Regions from separate parts of the Stenotrophomonas sp. YJH_SMC_101-4 genome, predicted to be linked through region 1. Evidence: riboswitches for the same ligand, from Rfam matches in the RefSeq annotation. Region 1 holds a riboswitch; the other holds the start of a gene.
The links. Region 1 has a riboswitch for cobalamin ahead of btuB (TonB-dependent vitamin B12 receptor). Riboswitches for the same ligand answer to the same signal wherever they lie in the genome.
Positions count from the first base shown of each region.

Region 1 (3,406 bases):
AAGGTCGGACGCTTCGATGCCGACGACCAGGCCGGCCTGGAAGCCATCGCCCGCGTGTTCGTCGAGGCGCTGGGATGAGCGCACCGAAGCTGCGCAACATCGGCCCGAAAAGTGCGGCGTGGCTGCGCCAGGTCGGCCTGCGCAGCCGCGAAGACCTGGTTGCGATCGGTGCCGTGGGCGCCTTCGTCAAGGTCAAGCGCGCGGGCTTCAAGCCCAGCCTGAACCTGCTGTATTCCCTGGAAGGCGCGCTGCTGGACTGCCACTGGCAGGAACTGAGCGAGCCGCAGCGCGATGCGCTGGTGCAGGATTACGAAGCACGCATCGCCGCGCATCCGCTGAAGGCGGCCGGCCCGGCGTCGGGCCCGGTACATGAGCAGCGCTTCGATGCCGACGATGACGCTGAAGACAGCGTTGCCGAGGGCGCGGACGAGGATTGAGCCGCGCCCTTCTGTAGCGCCGAGCCCACGCTAGGCTGGCTGTTCTGATCGAAGTGCAGCCGAGCATGGCTCGGCTCTACAAGAGCAGATCAGGGCTGCTGCAGCTCCAGCAGCTCGCCCACCAGCCCGACCTCACCGCGTTCCAGCCACACCCGCAGGCGCGTGCCGTGGTCGATGCGCAGGGCCCAGCACAACGACATTGGCAGGCCGCAGACCTGCGACAGCACCATGCGCAGCGGGCCACCATGGCTGACCACCAGCGTCGGCACCGGATCGTCCTCATCGAGCAGGCGATCGAGCGCGCGCGCGATGCGCCGTTCAAAGTGGCCCCAGCTTTCGCCGTTGGGCGGCGGGAATGCATGCGGATCGGCGTGGAAGGCCGCCAGTGCATCCTCCGGCAGGTCGAACAGCGACTGCCCGTCCCAATCGCCGAAATCCAGCTCTTCCCATTCCTCGTCCGCTTCCACGTCCAGCCCACGCGGGGTGGCCAGGGCCATCGCCGTGTGCAGCGAGCGCAGCCGTGGCGAACTGATCACCCGCTCCCAGGGCTGCGCGGCGTAGGCGTCGACCAGTTCCTGCGGCAGGCGGGCCAGCTGCGGTGGATCGCTGCGGCCATCGAGGAACTCATCGCGACCGTTGCCGGCATGGCGGACCAGGTCGAGGATCATGCGCGCGTCCTGTACAGGCGACGCGGGAACAGCGGAAAACAGGCGGACATCGGCAACGGCACCACGGGATCAAGGGGCCATTCTAAAGGCACGGCAAAGGCAGTCGAGCACGCGCGGCGCTACGGGCCGCCTGCGATGCCGTAGACTGCGCGCACTTCCAGGTGACCTGCGGCCGTGGCCGGCAGGTTGAAACGGGAAGCCGGTGACGCGTGATTCCACGCCAGGCCGGCGCTGCCCCCGCAACGGTAAGCACGTCAGTTCCAGGCTACACCGCCACTGTGCCGCAGGCATGGGAAGGCGCCTGGACGGTGGCCCCAGGCCACCCGGCGGCAAGCCCGGAGACCGGCCCGGAAGCCTCAGGTCGCGATGCGGTGGGCATGGCGCTGGATGACCGCAGCCTGCGCTGCGGCGTCGGCGCATGCCTGCCTTCGCGGCTCCTCCCCTTCGCCACGCGGGCGTGCGTGGCACCTGGAGTCCCCCATGAAGCTGCAGTCCCGAATGCTGTCCCTGGCCGTGCTGGCCACCCTGCCCGCGCTGGCCCAGGCCGCCGATGACACCACTGCGCTCGACCAGATCCTGGTCACCGCCACCCGCACCCCGATCGCGCTGCAGGACAGTATCGCGCCGGCGCAGGTGATCGACCGCGCGCAGATCGAATCCAGCCAGGCCACCTCGCTGCAGGAGCTGCTGCGCGGCCGCGCCGGCATCAACCTGACCAATGCCGGCGGCCTCGGCAAGCAGAGCTCGCTGTTCCTGCGCGGCACCAACTCGGGCCACACCGTGGTGCTGGTCGACGGCGTGCGCATCAACAGTGCCGACCTCGGCCTGGCCATGTACCAGGACCTGCCGCTGGCGCAGATCGAGCGCGTCGAAATCGTTCGCGGCCCGCAGTCCAGCCTGTACGGTGCCGACGCCATCGGTGGCGTGATCCAGATCTTCACCCGCCGCAACAAGGGCGATTTCGCTCCGCACTTCCAGCTCGGCGGCGGCAGCAACGGGCTGCGCGAAGCCAGCGGCGGCATTGGTGGCGGCACCGAGCGCGGCTGGTTCGGTGCCGACATCGCCTACCAGCATTCCGACGGCATCGATGCCTGCCGCGGTTCTTCCTCGGTGTTCACCGCGGGCTGCTTTGCCGACGAGCACGACCGCGACGGCTACCGCAACCTGTCCAAGAGCCTGCGCGGCGGTTACAGCTTCAACGACCAGTGGAACGTGGAAGGCAGCGCACTGCGCGCCGACGGCAAGAACCATTACGACGGCTACTACAACTACTCCGAGACCCGCCAGCAGGTGCTGGCCGGCAAGGTGCGCTACACCCCGTCGGAGCGCCTGGCGTTCACCGCCAACGTCGGCCGCAGCGACAATGAATCCGACAACTTCGGCGCACCGGGGGTGTTTGGCAGCGCGCAGACCCATCGTGACAGCGCCTCGCTGCAGGGTGACTTCGGTGTGGCCGAGGGCCAGCTGCTGAGTGCCGGCGTGGACTGGAGCGAAGACAATCTGGACGGCAGCAGCGCCGGGTATCTCGTCGACAGCCGCCGCAACACCGGCGTGTTCGTGCAGTACCAGGGCCGCTTCGGCCGCCACCAACTGCAGGCCAGCGCCCGCAACGACGACAACCAGCAGTTCGGCAACCACGCCACCGGCAGCGTTGGCTGGGCGATGGAACTGGGCCACGGCCTGCGCGTCAACGCCAGCTACGGCACCGCGTTCAAGGCACCGACCTTCAGCGACCTGTACGACCCGTGGAGCGGCGTGCCGACGTTGAATCCGGAGAAGTCCAAGAGCGCCAACCTCGGCGTTTCGCAGCAGGGCCAGGGCTGGCACTGGGGCATGGATGTGTACGAAACCCGCATCGATGACCTGATCACCTACGATGCGTCCACGATGAAAATGCAGCAGGTGGAGAAGGCGCGCATCCGTGGTGCCGAGCTGACCGGTGGCGTGCTGCTGGCCGGCTTCGACATCAACGCGCAGCTGAGCTACACCGACCCGCGCAACCGCACCTACGGCAGCACCCAGTTTGACAACTGGCTGCCGCGCCGTGCACAGCAGACCGCGCGCCTGGACATCGACCGTCGCTTCGGCGATTTCCGCGCCGGCCTGACCGTACAGGGCGCGGGCAAGCGCTTTGACAACGCCAGCAACTCGGTGAAGGTTGGCGGCTACGGCACGCTGGACCTGCGCGCCGAGTACGCGCTGACGCCGTCGTGGTCGCTGCTGGCGCGTGCCGCCAACGTGTTCGACCGCAACTACGAGACCGTGGCGTGGTTCAACCAGCCGGGCCGTGAGTACCAGTTG
Region 1 is NZ_JCAFTP010000005.1:159,204-162,609, reverse strand. Features, by position in the region: gene AC5P8D_RS17315 (GAF domain-containing protein) at 1-78, shown strand, start outside; gene AC5P8D_RS17310 (TfoX/Sxy family protein) at 75-437, shown strand; gene AC5P8D_RS17305 (histidine phosphatase family protein) at 527-1,105, opposite strand; cobalamin riboswitch at 1,248-1,470, shown strand; gene btuB (TonB-dependent vitamin B12 receptor) at 1,586-3,406, shown strand, end outside.

Region 2 (3,406 bases), on a different contig from region 1:
GATGGCGAAGGTCGGCCAGCGCGGCAAGGCGGCATCGAACAGATGGATCGGGAAGTTGCTGCTGATGCCGCCATCGGAGAACCAGCAGATGCGGAAGGCGGTGATCACCGGGCCACAGGTCTGCCCGGCACTGGTCAGCCCTTCCATGCTGTCGGCCACGTTGTGCTCCTGGTCGGCGGCAGGCGCGGTGGGTTCGCAGCGACGCTCGCGCCGCGAGGGCTCATGCAGCGGCACCGCGCTGATCAGCAACGGGAAGCTCAGGCTCATGCGCGTGGCCACCAGCACCGGCAGCTTCGGGCCCTGCGGCAGGTGGTAGTACCGTCGCCCCTCCACCTCCAACGGCGGGCCAGCTTGATCCACCAGCCACTGCACCACGCTGGCCGGGAACAGCTGCTCGAACTCCTCGCGCAGGAACCAGAACTGCGCGCCACCCAGCGGCAGCGTACGCGGCTCGTTGTGCGACACACAGGTGGTGATCATCTGCAGGCTGATCGCATGCGGGCTGTCCGGCTCGCCGGCATAGCGCGGCGCATCGTGCAGGTCGGCGAAGGTGAGCGGTGCATCCAGCGGCTTGCCGGACAACTGCTGCAGGCACTCGTGCAGCCACTCGGTCAACGCCGGCTTGCGTGCATCACGGCCGAGGCCGCTGCACAGGCCCAGCAGATTGCGCCGCGCCACCCGCGCCACCCGCAGCGCGGCACCGGCCACGCCGGCACCGTAAGCGCACAGCAGCGACGGCAGCAGCGTGGCGGCCACGCCGCTCCAGCCACCGCCCCACCAGCCCAGGCCGAGCAGCAGCGCCAGCGACACCAGCACTTCCAGCGGCGCGATCTCGAACACGGCAACGGCCAGGCACAGCAGCTTGTGCGGCAGGCGGGCATTGCCGGTCAGCACCACCAGCAGCCGATAGGCCGCACGCGCGCCCCGTGCCGGCTGGAACAGGCTGTAGATGAAGCCGCGCCGCGACAGCTGCGCCGACACCGCCGACAACCCGCCATAGCCGGCATCGCCAGGCAGGTGCTCGCCAGCCTGCTGGCGGCGATCACCGCAGGCCGCCGCGGCCGCCACCGCCGCAGCAATAGCGCCGGCCGAGGTGCCGCCGATGCTCTTGAAGCGATACTCGCGCGCCAGCGCCAGTACCGCATTGGGGTACACGATGCCGCTGGTGATGCCGCCTTTCATGACCAGATCGCAGTACTTCGCCGCCACGAGCCACCTCCCGTCTGTCGATGCACAGTATGGCAAGAGGGGCTCTCACAGCCTGAGAAGCGAGCCACAGCCCTGCGCTTTGATTGGCCCTTGACCATTGCCGTCGACGCGTCCACCGTGGGCACGCCGAAGGTATCCCCGCCGTGGCGTTAATGGCGGCCGGGATTTAAACGGGAATCCGGTGAAGGCGCCTCGCGCGCCCATTCCGGAGCTGCCCCGCAGCGGTGAATGGAAACGAATCCTGCCAACAGCACTGGGCTCGCGCCTGGGAAGCGGCAGGTAGTAGGTGGGCTGCGGCCCGTGTCCATCAGCCCGAATACCGGCCCCGGCCGGGGGACACGACCGTCCCCTGATTCGACCTGGAATCTCCGCGGGGAGGTTGCCGGGGCCGCCGTCGTCCTGCGCGTGCAGGCGATGCGGCCGCGCGCGTCCTGTTCACGGTATCCGGCCAGACCTGTTCACCCACGCGCTGATGCATGGGCCACCGCCGTTGCCGGCGGTCCATGCGGTACCTGACGATGACCGAGCTCCAACGCCCTACCCTGACCCTGCCCGACGACGGCAAGCGCCTGCTGCTGCATTCATGCTGCGCGCCATGCTCCGGCGAAGTGATGGAGGCGATCACCGCCTCCGGGATCGACTATGCGATCTTCTTCTACAACCCCAACATCCATCCGGTGAAGGAATACGAGCTGCGCAAGCAGGAGAACATCCGCTTCGCCGAGCAGCACGGCATCCCGTTCATCGATTGCGACTACGACACCGACAACTGGTTCAGCCGTGCGCGCGGCATGGAAAACGAGCCCGAACGCGGCATCCGCTGCACGATGTGCTTCGACATGCGTTTCGAGCGCACTGCGCTGTACGCGCACGAACACGGCTATGACACCATCAGTTCTTCGCTGGGCATCTCGCGCTGGAAGAACATGGCGCAGATCAACGACTGCGGCATCCGCGCCGCGTCGCGCTACGAGGGCCTGCAGTACTGGGATTACAACTGGCGCAAGGGCGGCGGTGCCAGCCGCATGATCGAGATCAGCAAGCGCGAGCAGTTCTACCAGCAGGAGTACTGCGGCTGCGTGTACTCGCTGCGCGATGCCAACCGCCATCGCCGCGAGAATGGCCGTGAGCGGATCAAGATCGGCCTGCTGTACTACGGGCAGGACGCTGGGACGCCGCAGGGCGATTGACCTGTGCCGCCGGGGCGGCCACGCTGGTCGCCCCTTCACGTTGTAGTGGACCTGCCATGACTGCCCTGCCCGCCGATGTCGCCCTGCTGGTGATCGACCTGCAGCCAGACTTCATGCCCGGCGGTACGCTGGCCTGCGACCAGGGCGATGCGCTGGTGGTACCGATTGCCGGTCTGCTGGCGCAGCGCCGCTACCGCACCGTGGTGGCGACACAGGACTGGCACCCGGTCGACCATGCCTCGTTCGCCAGCCAGCACCCCGGCCAACGCCCCTTCGAGACCATCCTGCTGCACGCGCAGCCGCAGACCCTGTGGCCGGACCACTGCGTGCAGGGCAGCGCCGGTGCCGCCCTGCACCCGGGCGTGGACTGGACCGTGGCCGACCTGATCCTGCGCAAGGGCACGCGCCAACAGGTGGATTCGTACAGCGCCTTCCGCGAGAACCATGGCCCCGATGGCGAGCGCCCAGCTACCGGCCTGGCCGGCTGGCTGCACGAGCGCCGCATCCGCGAAGTGCACGTGTGCGGCCTGGCCCGCGATTACTGCGTGCTGTGGAGCGCGCAGGACGCAGTGAAGTCCGGCTTCCGGGTGAAGTTCCTGTGGGAGCTGACCCGGCCGGTGACCGAAGCCAATGACGCGATGGTGCGCGAGGCGCTGGGCAAGGCGGGAATCGCGATCGCCTGACGGGCGACCGCCGGGCATGGCCCGGCGCTACCGCGCACGTCGCTTATGCCGCTTGCGCGCTCCTGCCCACGACAACACAATCGATTCATCCAGCCCCCCAACTACGCCCCCCTACAGATCGCGGGACGGCCGAACCGGGGGCTTTTCACTGGATGAAATCAGGATTCGGTAGTGCCGGGCCATGCCCGGCGGACGCGGGATGGGCGATTACCGGAACACCACCGTTCGGTGCCCGTTGAGCAGGATGCGGTGCTCCACATGGCGGCGCACCGCGCGCGCCAGCACCAGCGATTCGGTATCGCTGCCCAGCCGCACCAGTTCGCG
Region 2 is NZ_JCAFTP010000006.1:306,574-309,979, reverse strand. Features, by position in the region: gene AC5P8D_RS19980 (patatin-like phospholipase family protein) at 1-1,182, opposite strand, end outside; cobalamin riboswitch at 1,337-1,551, shown strand; gene AC5P8D_RS19975 (epoxyqueuosine reductase QueH) at 1,713-2,399, shown strand; gene pncA (bifunctional nicotinamidase/pyrazinamidase) at 2,456-3,082, shown strand; gene purU (formyltetrahydrofolate deformylase) at 3,290-3,406, opposite strand, start outside.
Region 2: another riboswitch for cobalamin. It lies ahead of AC5P8D_RS19975 (epoxyqueuosine reductase QueH); the one in region 1 lies ahead of btuB (TonB-dependent vitamin B12 receptor).